Regions from separate parts of the Pseudomonas sp. Pdm06 genome, predicted to be linked through region 2. Evidence: predicted binding sites of a transcription regulator. Region 2 holds the regulator's gene; the other holds the start of a gene.
The links. Region 2 encodes FliA, which starts transcription of late flagellar genes. Its sites were predicted from a motif close to CTAAAGTTTNNNNNNNNNNNGCCGNTAA; they were not measured.
Positions count from the first base shown of each region.

Region 1: the regulator FliA is predicted to act here: its motif matches at 4,171-4,198, upstream of IB266_RS03630 (methyl-accepting chemotaxis protein).

Region 1 is NZ_JACVAH010000002.1:90,110-97,838, forward strand. It holds gene IB266_RS03615 (alpha/beta fold hydrolase) at 1-880, opposite strand, end outside; gene IB266_RS03620 (YqaA family protein) at 966-1,400, opposite strand; gene IB266_RS03625 (DUF411 domain-containing protein) at 1,400-1,846, opposite strand; gene IB266_RS03630 (methyl-accepting chemotaxis protein) at 2,118-4,112, opposite strand; gene IB266_RS03635 (hypothetical protein) at 4,351-4,539, shown strand; gene IB266_RS03640 (hypothetical protein) at 4,549-4,929, opposite strand; gene IB266_RS03645 (acylase) at 5,226-7,574, shown strand.
Region 2 is NZ_JACVAH010000001.1:80,578-88,306, forward strand. It holds gene flhA (flagellar biosynthesis protein FlhA) at 1-34, shown strand, start outside; gene flhF (flagellar biosynthesis protein FlhF) at 46-1,395, shown strand; gene fleN (flagellar synthesis regulator FleN) at 1,511-2,341, shown strand; gene fliA (RNA polymerase sigma factor FliA) at 2,338-3,081, shown strand; gene IB266_RS00345 (chemotaxis response regulator CheY) at 3,248-3,619, shown strand; gene IB266_RS00350 (protein phosphatase CheZ) at 3,638-4,423, shown strand; gene IB266_RS00355 (chemotaxis protein CheA) at 4,454-6,700, shown strand; gene IB266_RS00360 (protein-glutamate methylesterase/protein-glutamine glutaminase) at 6,749-7,729, shown strand, end outside.

The DNA of each region.
Region 1 (7,729 bases), on a different contig from region 2:
CCAGTTTGGCCTTTACCGCAGACGGCGCGATGTCGCTGCCGATGGCGGTGGTGTCGGAGGTACCGATCAACAACAGGGTAGGTACGGTCAGGTCCTTGAACTCGTAATAGACCGGCTGGGTGAAGATCATGTCGTAGATCAGCGCCGAGTTCCACGCCACTTGTGTATGGCCCGGGCCCTTGTTCAAGCCGGCGAGCATGTCCACCCAACGGTCGAACTCAGGTTTCCAGCGGCCGGCGTAATAGGTCGTGCGCTCGTAATTGCGAATGCCCTCGGCGGTGACTTTCAGCTCACGGGCGTACCATTGGTCTACGGTGCGGTAGGGCACGCCCAAGGCTTTCCAGTCTTCCAGGCCAATGGGATTGACCATCGCCAGGCGCTCGACCTGATCGGGGAACTGCAAGGCGTACCGGGTGGCGAGCATGCCGCCGGTGGAATGGCCGAGGACGATGGCTTTCTGTACACCGAGGGCCTTGAGCAAGGCCTGGGTGTTGGTCGCCAGTTGCTGGAAGCTGTACTGGTAATGCTCGGGTTTGCTCGAGGTGCAGAAACCGACCTGGTCCGCGGCGATGACCCGGTAGCCGGCTTCGCTCAGCACCTTGATCGAATCGCCCCAGGTGGCGGCGCAGAAATTCTTGCCGTGCATCAGCACCACGGTGCGGCCATTGACCTTGCCTTGGGCCGGCACGTCCATATAGCCCATCTGCAACGATTTGCCCTGGGACTGGAAGGCGAAGTGTTTGAGGGTATAGGGGTATTCGAAGCCCTCCAACTGGGCGCCGTAGGCCGGGCCTTCCGGCGGGGTGGCGGCCTGGGCGAGCAGGGGCAGGGCGGCGCTGAGCAAGAGGCTGGGCAACCAGCGCGTGGGGGTTCGGGACATGGTCAATCTCCTTGTGGCCGCCGCCGATCCTGGCGCGATCCGATTATGGCGACATTAACCACAGGCAACCGAACGGCCCGAATGTTCAACCCATCCAGCCCAGCGTGGCCAGGGCGAGAACGCCATAGCGCAAGCCTTTGGCAACGGTCACGATCAGCAGGAAGCGGCGCCATGGCTCACCCATCACCCCGGCCACCAGGGTCAACGGATCGCCGATGATCGGCAACCAACTGAGCAGCAGCGACCAGCGGCCGAAGCGCTGGTAATGCACGCGCGCCTTGTCCAGGTGTGTCGGGCTGACCGGAAACCAGCGCCGGTCCTTGAAGTGTTCCAGGCGCGTGCCCAGCCACCAGTTCACCAGCGAACCCAGGACGTTGCCGAGCGTGGCGACCCCCAGCAACAGCCAGACAGCATAGTGCTCGCTGAGCAACAGGCCGACCAACAAGGCCTCCGATTGCAGCGGCAGCAAGGTCGCCGCGCCAAATGCTGCCAAGAACAAGCCGATATAGGCTTGGCCCATCAGTGGGCCGGGTAATCCGCCACTACGGTTTGGGTCCCGTCTTTTTTCAGGCCGATCACTTGATAAGCGTCGCTCATGCCGTCCATTTCCATGCCGGGCGAGCCCATGGGCATGCCCGGTGCGGCCACACCGAGCAAGTCATCGCGCTTGCTCAGCGCCAGTACCTGGTCGGCCGGGACATGGCCCTCGACGAATTTGCCGTTGATTTCGGCGGTGTGGCAGGAGCGCAGGTTTGGCGCCACGCCCAGGCGTTGCTTGACCGAACCCATGTCGGCTTCGACATGGTCGTTGACCTTGAAGCCGTTTTCTTGCAAATGCGAGATCCACTTTTTGCAGCAGCCGCAATTGGCGTCACGGTGCACATCGATGGTGACCGGTTCGGCGGCCTGGGCCAGGGTGGTCATGAACAGGGCGCTCAAGGCGAGCAGGTGCAGGGGATTGGCCATGAAGGAGGTCTCGTGTCGAACGGTTTGGCGCAAGGATAACAGAGTAGCGAGCACGAGCTGACAGGGGGCTGAGGCGGGGATTACAGAATTGTCAGGTTGGGAGGGCGAATACAGTCCTGTGGGAGCGAGGCTTTGTGGGGGAAAGGCCTTGTGGGAGCAAGGCTTGCCCGCGATAGCAGCGCCTCGGTAGCAATTTGACCCCGAGTCGCCTGCATCGCGAGCAAGCTCAACTCCCACAGAAACTCAACTCCCACAGGGGGAGGGTGAGGTTTTAGCGAACCTTGAACCGACCCATGATCGCATTCACCCGTGTGTTGGCTTCCAGCAGTTGCCGGGTGTTGGTTTCGCTGGCCAGGCCACTTTCCACCAGTTCCTCCACCATGTGGCGGATTTGCACCATGCTGCGATTGATCTCCTCGGTCACCGCGCTTTGTTGCTCGGCGGCCGTGGCGATCTGGGTGCTCAGGCTGTTGATCTGGCTGACCGAGCCGGCCATTTCGTCCAGGCCCGAGTTGACGCGGGAGGTCGCGTCGGCGGCCGACTGGCAACTGGCCTGGGTGTTTTCCATGGCCGAGACCGACGAACTCACGCCTTGGGTCAGGCGGGTCAGCATTTCGTTGATTTCCGAGGTGCTGGCCTGGGTGCGGGCGGCGAGGGCGCGGACTTCGTCGGCCACCACGGCAAAACCACGGCCTTGCTCGCCGGCCCGGGCGGCTTCAATGGCGGCGTTGAGCGCCAGCAGGTTGGTCTGCCCGGCGATGGCGCCGATCACACCGAGGATCTCGGTGATGCGCTGAGCGTCCTGTTGCATGCTCTCGACCTTGCGGGTGGCGCTGGCCACTTCATCGATCAAGGCCACCACACTGTTGGAGGCCTCACCGACCACCACGCGGGAGCGATCGGCATGCTCGTTGGCGCGTTGGGTGAACGCCGCGGTCTCGGCCGCGTTTTGCGCGACGCTTTCAGCCGTGGAGCTCATTTGGGTGATGGCGGTCACGGTCTGGTCGGTTTCCGAGGCGTGGCGCATCAGGATTTCGCTGGTGTGGGCCGAGGTCCGCTGCAGATCGCCCAGGCTCGACGCCATGGCGCCGGTGGCCTGGGTGACTTCACCGATCATGCCTTGCAGGTAAGCGATGAAGCGGTTGACCGAGTGCCCGATCGCCCCCAGTTCATCCTCGGCCCGGATGGTGATGCGTCGGGTCAGGTCGGCATCGCCAGTGGACAAGGCGTCGATGTTGCCTTTGAGAACCTTCATGCGATGGGTCAACTGGCGGATCGCGTAAAGCTGCATCAAGACCAGCAGGATCACCATCGGGATCTGCAGCAGGCTCAGTGTGCTCAGTACATCATCGCGCTGGGCCGTGATCAGGCGGGTCGGCAATGCGGTGGCAAGGAACCACGGCGAACCTTCGATCGGGCGCATAAAGAAGGTACTGGCCTCGCCCTTGTTGTCGAACTCCACACGTTGCAGCGGCTGGTCGCGTTTGGCCAGGCCCGCCTTGACCTGGGCGGCGAATGGCGAGGTGGCCGCCAGTTCGCTGATGTTCTTCAGCACGATCGGCCCACTGATGCGCGAACTGTTGCTGATGATCTTGCCGTCGCCTTCGACGATCAGCATCTCGGCGCTCAGGTCGGCTTCCTTGCGTGCCACCAGCTCATTGAAGAAGCCCAGGGTCACGTCGATGGTGGAAACGCCGTAAGGCACGCCGTTTTTCTGGATGGCCATGGCGCAGTTGGTGCGTGGTTCGGCGCTGGCGTCGTCTTTATAGGCCGCGGCCCAGGCGCATTTGCCCGGTGGGGTGGCCATGCCGCCCTTGTGCCAGGGTTGTTCGTAATAGTTGGGCGCGGCGTCACTGTTCCAGAAGGTATTGACCACCAGTTTGCCGGACGCGTCGCGGTGCCAGAATGTGCTGAATTTGCTGCGTCCCTCGGCCCGCTGGTTGGGCAAGGGCCAGATCCCGCCGCCGAAGACTTTCAGCTCGCCGTACTGGTCCACCAGCCCCGGCAACACTTTGTCGATGGCATCGCTGTCGAGCAGCGGGATGGTCTGGGTAATGCTGCGTTGCTGCGCCTGCACCTTGTTCAGTTCGCCCTGGATCTGCTCGGCAACCTCGGCGATGCGGTTAAGTGCCACTTGCTCTTCCGTCTGGCGCAGCTTGGGCGCGACCAGGTAACTGATGCCCACCACGGTCAGGAGGGACAACACCAGCATGAAAATAACCAGAAACAGGGTATAGCGAGCCTGGATCGTTCGGAGTGAGGGCATACGAGGAATCCTTGCACGAAGGCGATTTTCTGGAACTGGCGAATGGGCAGTTCCGTATATATCGGCCTGGGGGGACGCAGCTTTAGGTGTCGGTAGCCAAGGGATAAAACGAGCGGATTGCACGAAGACGCGCCTTCGGCTGTACCATAGGGCCCCGTCGGTGAGTCGTCATTCCGGTAGATGAGGTATGGATCGGCAAGCCTTCGGATACAGAACGGATACATTCAGGAAATTGGCAATGACTCATTCGCAACGTTTGAAATACTCGATTCTGATCGTCCTCGTCGTCCTGGCAATCATGCTCGGGCTGTCCTGGATGCAGGGCAAGGGCATGATCAGCGAGCAGCTGTTTCAATACATCGCCATTGCCGTGGCGGTCATCGTGGTGGTGATCAATGGCGTGATGCGGCGCAAGGTCAAGCCCTGAACGCCGCCTTCATTCCTCGGCCTCGAGCACGGCCATCGCGCTGGGGTGCAGGCGGTAGCTTTTATCGGGGTTGAGGGTCACGACGCCCTCGCTGCACAGGCGCTTCAGCACCTCGCGCACGCTGAGAAAGGACAACGGAATGTCCAGCCCCAATAACTGGCTGTGCACACCACGCACGCCCAGGCAGCGGTTTTCGTGGGCGGCCTTGAGCAACGCGTCGATGACTTTGAGGCGAATCAGGCTGGTCCTGAGCCCGAAGCTCTTGAGCAGGCGCCTGATGTGGTCATTGCCGCCGCGCTCTGGCGGCCTCTCGAATTCACGGTGGGTGGCGCTCAGCGAGACGCCGGTCGGCCTTGGCTTGCCCTCCATGGGCAGTTGCGCGTTACGCATGCAGAAACTCCTTACCAGCCAGATCAGAAAAGGTCACGAATACTCTCCTGTTATAGGACGAACGAGGATGCGCAATCATGAGGGCGGTGATGTGAAAAAATTGCCCCTGCTTCGTCAAACCCCCGTATTCAAACGGCGTCCGGCCATTAATTTTTTTTCATCCGGTTCGTTTTCAAGGTAGGCACATTCCGGTTCAGCACACGGCGTGTGATTTCCCAGGCGGGCCGAGTGCTTGTCTACTGGCGCACCGGTAGCCGTCCTGGTTTCTGCAGTTTTCATCAGGAGTGAACGTGAGAATGTCCGGGCAGTTATCGAGGGTTGGCCTTGCAGGTGCTTTTCTAGGGATCGCCCTCGGGCTCAGCCCCGTGGTCAGTGCACAGGACGATGGGCAACAGGCCAGTGCCGAGATCCGTCGCACCCGTTTTGGCGTGCCACATATCCGGGCTCAGGACGAGCGTGGTCTGGGTTATGGCATCGGGTATGCCTACGCCCAGGACAATCTGTGCCTGCTGGCCAATGAGATCGTCACGGTCAATGCCCAGCGCTCGCGTTATTTCGGGCCCGAGCAGGTCACGGTCGAGCAGCGGCAGAACCGCGTCAGCGATCTGTTTTTCAGCTGGCTCAACACGCCGCAAGCGGTCTCCGGTTTCTGGCAGGCCCAGACGCCTCAAGTGCAACAACTGGTCGAAGGTTATGCGGCGGGTTACAACCGCGCGTTGGCCGAGCGCAAGGCCAAGGGCTTGCCCGAGCAATGCGCCAGCGATTGGGTGCGGCCGATCACTGCGCTGGACCTGGTCAAATTGACCCGTCGGTTGTTGGTGGAAGGCGGCGTCGGCCAGTTCGCCGAAGCCCTGGCTGGCGCACAACCGCCCCAGGCGACGGCACGCGCGCACGCCCCGGTCGCCGGTTTCGCCGCCGCCGCGACCCGGCAGCAGCGTTTTGCCCTGGAACGCGGCAGCAATGCCCTGGCCATCGGCAGTGAGCGTTCGTTCAACGGTCGTGGGATGCTGCTGGCGAACCCGCATTTTCCGTGGGTGGGCGGCATGCGTTTCTACCAGATGCACCTGACCATTCCCGGCAAGCTGGACGTCATGGGCGCGGCGCTGCCAGGCCTGCCGATGATCAACATCGGTTTCAGCCAGCACCTGGCCTGGACCCACACCGTCGACAGTTCCAAGCATTTCACCCTGTACCGGCTGCAGCTCGACCCGAAAGATCCGACCCGCTACCTGCTCGATGGCAAATCCGTGCCGATGAGCCAGCAGACGGTCGCGGTGGACATCAAGCAACCCGACGGCCAGGTGCAGACGGTTTCCCGCGTGGTCTATGGCTCGCAGTTCGGCCCGATCGTGCAATGGCCCGGCCGGCTGGACTGGGATAACCAGTTCGCCTATAGCCTGCGGGACGCGAACCTGGAAAACGATCGCGTGCTGGCCCAGTGGTACGCCATGAACAAGGCCGTCACCCTCAAGGATTTGCAGGACGCTGTCCATGAGATCCAAGGCATTCCCTGGGTCAATACCCTGGCGGTGGACGACCAGGGGCAAAGCCTCTACATGAACGTGTCGGTGGTGCCGAACGTCGACGCCGACAAGCTGGCCCGGTGCAGCGATCCCAGGGCCGGATTGCAGCTGATCGTGCTGGATGGCAGCCGCAGCGAATGTGCCTGGGGCAGCGATTCCAACGCAGTGCAAAAAGGCATTTATGCCGCCGACAAGCTTCCGCAGTTGCTGCGCCGCGATTACGTGCAGAACTCCAACGATTCGGCCTGGATGGTCAACCCTGCGCAGCCGTTGTCCGGTTATTCCCCGGTGATCAGCCAGCAAGGCCAGCCGCTGGGTCTGCGGGCGCGTTTTGCGCTGGAGCGGGTGGGCCAGTTGGCCAAGGATGGGCCGGTGAAGGTGGAGGATTTGCAGCGCATGGTCATGGACGATCAGGTTTACCTGGCTGACCAGGTGATGCCGGACCTGCTCGGCGTTTGCACCGGTGATCTGGGGGGCGATGCGCCGGCATTGGCCGAGGCCTGTGCCAGCATCAAGGCCTGGGATCGCAAGGCCGGCCTGAACAGCGGTCTGGGGTTTGTGTATTTCCAGCAGATCATGGAGCGGCTGCAGGCGGTGCCGGATTCATGGCGTGTTGCGTTCGATCCCAAAGACCCGCAACGCACCCCCCGCGGCCTGGCGATCGAGCGACCGCCGGTGTTCAAGGCTGTGCGCGAGGCCATGCTGGCTTCGGTGGAGGCGGTGAAGGTTGCGGGGTTGTCCAAGGACAGCCGATGGCAGGACGTCCAGGTGGCCAGCAGCGGCAGCCGACAGACGCCGATCCACGGCGGCCCCGGGGAGTTGGGCATTTATAACGCGATCCAGAGCGTGCCGGGAGCGAACGGCAAGCGGGAGGTGGTCAGCGGTACCAGCTACCTGCAAGTGGTGACATTTGACGGTAAAGGTCCGCAAGCCCAGGGATTGTTGGCGTTCTCCATTTCCAGCGACCCCGCTTCACCGTATTCGGCCGACCAGACCCAGGCGTTTTCGCAGAAGCAGTGGAGTGTGCTGCCTTTCACCGAACAGCAGATCAAGGCCGATCCGCATTATCAGGCCGTGATTATCCGTGAGCGTGATGAGGCGGGCAGGGTGGCGACGCAGTAACCGCTGTTGTGCTTGCAGGCGTCATCGCGAGCAAGCTCGCTCCCACAGGGGGGGGCTGCCCACACGTCCAATGTGGGAGCGAGCTTGCTCGCGATGAGGGCGGTACATTCCAGATCGAGGCAGATCTATCCACCGCTATCGCGAGCAAGCTTTGC
Region 2 (7,729 bases):
GACCATCGTTGCGACAGTAGGGCCCAACGGCTGAGGTAGTGGTTTATGCAAGTGAAGCGTTTTTTCGCCGCCGACATGCGTCAGGCCATGAAACTGGTTCGTGACGAGCTGGGCGCTGAAGCAGCCATCATTGGCAACCGTCGTATCGCCGGCGGTGTCGAGCTGACGGCGGCCCTGGATTACAAACTGTCTGCGCTGGCCCCGCGGGTTCCGAACATGGAACTCGAAGACGAGCTGCGCAAGACCCAGTCGCGCATCGCCAGCGCCCAGGCCGAACTGAGCCTGCGCAGCAGCGAAGGCGAGGGTGCCGCGGGCACCAATCGTCAATTGTTCGCCGGTCAGCCGCTGACCGCCGGCCTGCCGTTGACTGCTGCCGAGCCGCTGATCGAGCAGGCCCAGGCCGAACCGCGTCGTCCGGAGCCGGCACCCGCCGCGCCTGCCCGCGGTCTCGACCCGCGCGCCCTGGACTCGATGCGCTTCGAGCTCAACAGCCTGCGCGAGCTGATGGAAGTCCAACTCGGCTCCCTGGCCTGGAACCAACTGCAAGGCAGCCGTCCGGCCCAGGCCAACCTGTGGCGTCGCCTGCAACGCATCGGCTTGTCCGGCCCGTTATCCCGGGACCTGCTGGCGCTGATCAATGGTATCGAAGAGCCTCGCCAGGCCTGGCGCATGTTGCTGGCGCACCTGGCGCGGATGATCGCCACGCCGGAAGTCGAGCCGCTAGAGGAGGGCGGGGTGATTGCCATGGTCGGTCCTGCCGGCATGGGCAAGACCACCACCCTGGCCAAGCTCGCCGCCCGCTACGTACTCAAATACGGCGCCCAGAGCATCGCCCTGGTGAGCATGGACAGTTTCCGCATCGGTGCCCAGGAACAACTCAAGACCTTGGGCCGGATCCTCAATGTGTCGGTGACCCATGTGGATCCGGGCCAATCCCTGGCCCAGGCGCTGGAGCCGCTGCTGCGCAAGCGCGTCGTGCTGATCGATACCGCCGGCCTGCAAGCCAGCGATCCGGCCCTGCGCATGCAGCTCGAAAGCCTGGCCGGACGCGGTATCAAGTCAAAAAATTATCTCGTGTTGGCAACCACCAGCCAGAAACAGGTTCTAACCGCCGCATACCACAGCTACAAACGCTGCGGACTGGCTGGCTGCATCCTGACTAAGCTGGACGAAACGGCAAGCCTGGGCGAGGTGTTGAGCCTGGCGATCGGTCATGAACTGCCGGTGGCCTACCTGACCGATGGGCCGCGGATCCCGGATGATTTGCATCTGCCGCGCCGTCATCAACTGGTCAGCCGTGCCGTGAGTGTGCAAATGCAGGAAGAACCCAGCGAAGAAGCCATGGCTGACATGTTCGCTGACATCTACCACAGCCCGACCAAGCAGGTCGGCTGAGGTAATCATGAATATTTTTTGTACCTACATCGATGGTCTGCCATGCATTGTTCCTTATGCGAACGCGCAGCCAGTAATGTGGCCTCCGTCTAAGAAGACAAGGTAAAGAACGAACATGGGCAGCATGCATCCCGTACAGGTGATCGCGGTGACCGGCGGCAAAGGTGGCGTCGGGAAGACTAACGTGTCAGTGAACTTGTCCCTGGCTCTGGCAGAGCTTGGCCGACGGGTCATGCTGCTGGACGCCGACCTGGGCCTGGCGAACGTCGACGTGCTGCTGGGACTTACCCCCAAACGCACCCTGGCGGACGTGATCGAGGGCCGTTGCGAACTGCGCGACGTGCTGTTGCAGGGACCTGGCGGGATTCGCATCGTGCCGGCTGCCTCCGGCACCCAGAGCATGGTTCACCTGACCCCGGCCCAGCACGCGGGCCTGATCCAGGCCTTCAGCGACATCGGCGACAACCTCGATGTGCTGGTGATCGACACCGCGGCCGGCATCGGCGACTCGGTCGTCAGTTTCGTCCGCGCCGCCCAGGAAGTGCTGCTGGTGGTCTGCGACGAACCGACGTCCATCACCGACGCCTACGCCCTGATCAAACTGCTGAACCGCGACTATGGCATGAACCGCTTCCGCGTCCTGGCCAATATGGCCCAGAGCCCGCAGGAAGGGCGCAACCTGTTCGCCAAGTTGACCAAGGTCACCGATCGCTTCCTGGACGTCGCCCTACAATACGTCGGCGCCGTGCCGTACGACGAAAGCGTACGCAAGGCCGTCCAGAAGCAACGCGCCGTTTATGAAGCTTTTCCACGTTCCAAATGCGCGCTGGCGTTCAAGGCGATCGCCCAGAAGGTCGATACCTGGCCACTGCCGGCCAACCCCCGCGGGCATCTGGAATTTTTCGTCGAGCGTCTTGTGCAACAAACAGCAGGGCCCGTGCTATGACAGCCAGCGGTTACAACCATCTCTACAAAAAATCGGCACGGGACGCCCAGTACGAATTGATCGAGCGTTATGCGCCACTGGTCAAGCGTATTGCCTACCACTTGCTGGCGCGGTTGCCGGCCAGTGTCCAGGTCGAGGACTTGATCCAGGCCGGCATGATCGGCCTGCTTGAAGTGTCGAACAAATACGACGCCAGCAAAGGTGCCAGTTTCGAGACCTATGCCGGTATCCGCATTCGCGGGGCGATGCTCGATGAGGTCCGCAAGGGCGATTGGGCGCCGCGTTCGGTGCACCGCAATACCCGCATGGTCAGTGACGCGATTCGGGCAATTGAAGCTAAAACCGGGCGTGACGCTAAAGATCACGAAGTTGCGGCCGAACTCCAGTTGAGTCTCGACGATTATTACGGGATTTTGAACGATACCTTGGGCAGCCGCCTGTTCAGTTTCGACGACCTGTTGCAGGACGGCGAACACGAAGGGCTGCACGAGGATAACGCGAGTGCTCACATGGAGCCGTCGCGTGACCTGGAAGATGAACGTTTCCAGAGTGCGCTGGCGGATGCGATTGCCAATTTGCCGGAGCGTGAGCGGCTGGTCTTGGCGCTGTACTACGACGAAGAGCTGAACCTCAAGGAAATCGGTGAGGTCCTGGGGGTCAGCGAATCGCGGGTCAGCCAGTTACACAGCCAGTGCGCGGCCCGTTTGCGGGGGCGTTTGGGGGAGTGGCGAGCGCGTTGACAGGCAGTGTGGGGACACTGCGACGAGGCTGGCCTGGCAGGTGCTGTGCCAGTCTCCATCCGTTGTGCTCCAGACCGTTGTCGAGTGTTGTGCCGGATTGATTGAAATGGCGCGTCCAGGTGCTGGGCGCGTTTAAGACTGCTTGGAGGTCGAATTGGACAAGAACATGAAAATCCTCATCGTTGATGACTTCTCAACGATGCGGCGGATCATTAAAAACCTGTTGCGTGACCTTGGGTTCACCAACACGGCCGAAGCAGATGACGGGACCACTGCGCTCCCGATGTTGCACAGTGGCAACTTCGATTTTCTGGTCACCGACTGGAACATGCCAGGCATGACCGGTATCGACCTGCTGCGCCAGGTGCGTGCCGACGAAAAACTCAAGCATCTCCCGGTGTTGATGGTCACTGCCGAAGCCAAGCGCGAGCAGATCATCGAAGCGGCCCAGGCCGGTGTGAACGGCTATGTGGTCAAACCCTTCACGGCCCAGGCGTTGAAAGAGAAGATCGAAAAAATCTTCGAACGCATCGGTTAACGGCGCCACGGGGGAGCTATGGACAACGAATCTTCAATGGGCGATTTCGAATCGACCCTGAAAAAACATGCCCGCGAACTGGTCGACAGCCTTGAGAAAGGTCGCTTTGGCGATGCGGTTCAAATGATCCATGAGCTCAACCAGACCCGTGACCGCGGTCTGTATCAGGAAGTGGGCAAGCTCACGCGTGAACTGCACAGTGCGATTGTCAATTTCCAGATCGACCCGCATATGCCGCAGGCCGAGGAAGTCTCACAGATCACCGACGCCACCGAGCGCCTGGGGTATGTGGTCAAGCTGACCGAAGCCGCGGCCAACCGCACCATGGACCTGGTGGAAAGCGCAACGCCGCTGGTCAATGGCCTGAGCGAAGAGGCCCAGGCCTTGAGCACCGACTGGGGCCGGTTCATGCGTCGCGAAGTCGGTGCTGAAGAGTTTCGGGAGCTGGCCCGTCGGGTCGACGGTTTCCTGACGCGCAGCAGCACCGAGAACCGCGCCGTGGCAAGCAACCTCAACGACATTCTGCTGGCCCAGGACTATCAAGACCTGACCGGCCAGGTGATCAAGCGTGTGACCCAGTTGGTCACCGAAGTGGAAAGCAACCTGCTCAAACTGGTGTTGATGGCTAGCCAGGTCGACCGCTTTGCAGGCATCGAACACGACCGTGAAGCGATGCTTGCTGAAAAAGATCCACAAAAACATCTCTCTCAGGGTGAAGGTCCGCAAATTCATGCCGATAAAAGAGAAGACGTTATGTCCGGTCAGGACGATGTGGACGATTTGCTGTCCAGCCTTGGATTCTGAGTTTTAGCCCTGTTTTAGGAGCAGCCATTAATGAGCTTCGGCGCCGATGAAGAGATCCTTCAGGATTTCCTGGTTGAGGCCGGCGAGATTCTAGAGCAACTGTCCGAACAGCTGGTCGAGCTGGAAAGCCGACCTGATGATGCGGATCTGCTCAATGCAATTTTTCGCGGTTTCCACACTGTAAAAGGAGGCGCCGGCTTCCTCCAGCTCAACGAGCTGGTGGAGTGCTGTCACATTGCCGAGAACGTGTTCGACATCCTGCGCAAGGGTGAGCGTCGCGTTGACTCGGAATTGATGGACGTGGTGCTCGAAGCGCTGGATGCGGTCAACAGCATGTTCAGCGAAGTGCGCGAGCGCTCGCCGATCACCCCTGCCACCCCTGAGTTGCTCGCCGCGCTGGCACGCCTGGCCGAGCCGCAATCGGCTGACGAAGCGGCGCCGGTTGTCGAAGCGGTGGTTGAAGAACCGGTCGCTGAAGAATCGGGCGACATCACCGATAACGAATTCGAACAACTGCTGGACTCCCTGAATACCGTCAAGGCCCAGGCCGAGGCGCCGGCCGCTCAGGCCGCACCTGCTGCGCAAGCCGCCGGGGCTGGCAGCGATGAAATCACCGATGCCGAGTTCGAGTCGCTGCTCGACCAGCTTCACGGCAAGGGCCAGTTCGCGCCGGATGCGGTCGTCCCGCCGACGGCACCGGCCGCACCGAAAGCGGCGGGCGACAGCTCCGACATTACCGACGACGAATTCGAAGCGTTGCTCGACCAGTTGCATGGCAAGGGCACCTTTGCCGTTGACGCACTGGATTCGGCCATCGCTTCGGCGCCGACCCCGGCCAAGCCTGCCGCCGCTGCCGCTGGCAGCGATCTGATCAGCGACCACGAATTCGAATCGCTGCTCGATGAGCTGCATGGCAAGGGCAAGTTCAGCGAAGTCGGTACGGCGTCTGCCGCGCCTGCCGCCACCGCGGCGGCACCGGCGGCCAAGGCTGCGCCCAAACCCGCTGCCAAGGCACCGGAACCCAAGGCCGAGCCCGCCAAACCTGCCGCCGCCGCGGCGCCAGCCCGGGCTCCGGCGGCTGCGCCAGCGGAAAAACCGGCCAGCGAAGCCGAGACCACCGTTCGGGTCGACACCGCACGCCTGGACGAGATCATGAACATGGTCGGCGAACTGGTGTTGGTGCGTAACCGTCTGGTGCGCCTGGGCCTCAACAGCCAGGACGAAGCCATGTCCAAGGCCGTGTCGAACCTCGACGTGGTCACGGCCGACTTGCAGACCGCGGTCATGAAGACCCGGATGCAGCCGATCAAGAAAGTCTTCGGGCGCTTCCCGCGCCTGGTTCGCGACCTGGCTCGCCAGCTCAAGAAAGAAATCAACCTGGAACTGGTGGGTGAAGAGACCGACCTCGACAAGAACCTTGTCGAGGCCCTGGCCGACCCGTTGGTCCACTTGGTGCGCAACGCGGTCGACCACGGCATCGAGTCGCCGGAAGAACGCGAAGCCTCGGGCAAGGTCCGCAGCGGCAAGGTGATCCTGGCCGCCGAGCAGGAAGGTGACCACATCCTGCTGTCGATCTCCGACGACGGCAAAGGCATGGACCCGAACGTGCTGCGTTCCATCGCGGTGAAACGCGGTGTAATGGACAAGGATGCCGCCGACCGCCTGAGCGACACCGAGTGCTACAACCTGATCTTCGCCCCGGGTTTCTCGACCAAGACCGAGATTTCCGACGTGTCGGGCCGTGGCGTGGGCATGGACGTGGTGAAAACCAAGATTTCCCAGCTCAACGGTTCGATCAACATCTACTCGACCAAGGGCCAGGGCTCGAAGATCGTCATCAAGGTCCCGTTGACCTTGGCGATCATGCCGACCTTGATGGTGATGCTGGGCAACCAGGCCTTCGCCTTCCCGCTGGTCAACGTCAACGAGATCTTCCACCTCGACCTGTCGCGCACCAACGTGGTGGACGGCCAGGAAGTGGTGATCGTACGGGACAAGGCATTGCCGCTGTTCTACCTCAAGCGCTGGCTGGTCAGCTCCGCGGCTCATGTGGAGCAGGGCGAGGGCCATGTGGTGATCCTTTCGGTGGGCACCCAGCGGATCGGCTTCGTCGTCGACCAGTTGGTGGGCCAGGAAGAAGTGGTCATCAAGCCGTTGGGCAAGATGCTCCAGGGCACCCCGGGCATGTCCGGCGCCACCATCACCGGCGACGGCCGCATCGCGTTGATTCTCGATGTGCCAAGCATGCTCAAGCGTTACGCCGCCCGGCGTATTTGATTCTGGAGGGGGGCGGCCCAGGGCCGCGCCTCATCTAACGGAGTGTTTATGGTAGTTAAAGTCCTGGTGGTGGACGATTCGGGTTTTTTCCGTCGCCGCGTCTCGGAAATTCTTTCGGCGGACACGAGTATTCAGGTCGTCGGTACCGCGACTAATGGCAAAGAGGCGATCGATCAGGCCCTGGCACTCAAGCCGGACGTGATTACCATGGACTACGAGATGCCGATGATGGATGGCATCACGGCCGTGCGGCATATCATGCAGCGCTGCCCGACCCCGGTCTTGATGTTCTCGTCCCTGACTCACGAAGGCGCCCGGGTAACCCTCGATGCGCTGGACGCCGGGGCGGTGGATTTCCTGCCGAAGAATTTCGAAGACATTTCGCGCAACCCCGACAAGGTCCGGCAGTTGCTGTGCGAAAAGGTCCACAGCATTTCCCGCAGCAATCGTCGTGTCGGTGCCTACAGCACACCGGCGCCAGCCCCGGTTGCGGCGCCAAGCCCTGCGCCAGCGCCGACGGCATCGAGCAGCTTCAATCCGGCCCCGGTACGCAGCGCCCCGGCACCTGCGCCGACGCGTTCGGCACCTGCCAGTGCAACGTCGCCGGCACCCAAGCGCAAAGCCTACAAACTGGTGGCGATCGGTACGTCCACCGGCGGCCCGGTGGCGCTGCAACGGGTCCTGACCCAGTTGCCGGCCAACTTCCCGGCTCCTATCGTGCTGATCCAGCACATGCCGGCGGCGTTCACCAAGGCGTTTGCCGAGCGTCTGGACAAGCTGTGCAACATCAACGTCAAGGAAGCCGAGGATGGTGACATCCTGCGTCCGGGCCTGGCATTGTTGGCGCCGGGTGGCAAGCAGATGATGATCGACGGCCGCGGTGCGGTGAAGATTCTGCCGGGCGATGAGCGCCTGAACTACAAGCCTTGCGTGGACATTACCTTCGGTTCCGCGGCCAAGTCCTACGGTGACAAAGTTCTGGCGGTGGTGCTCACCGGCATGGGCGCCGACGGTCGCGAAGGCGCACGG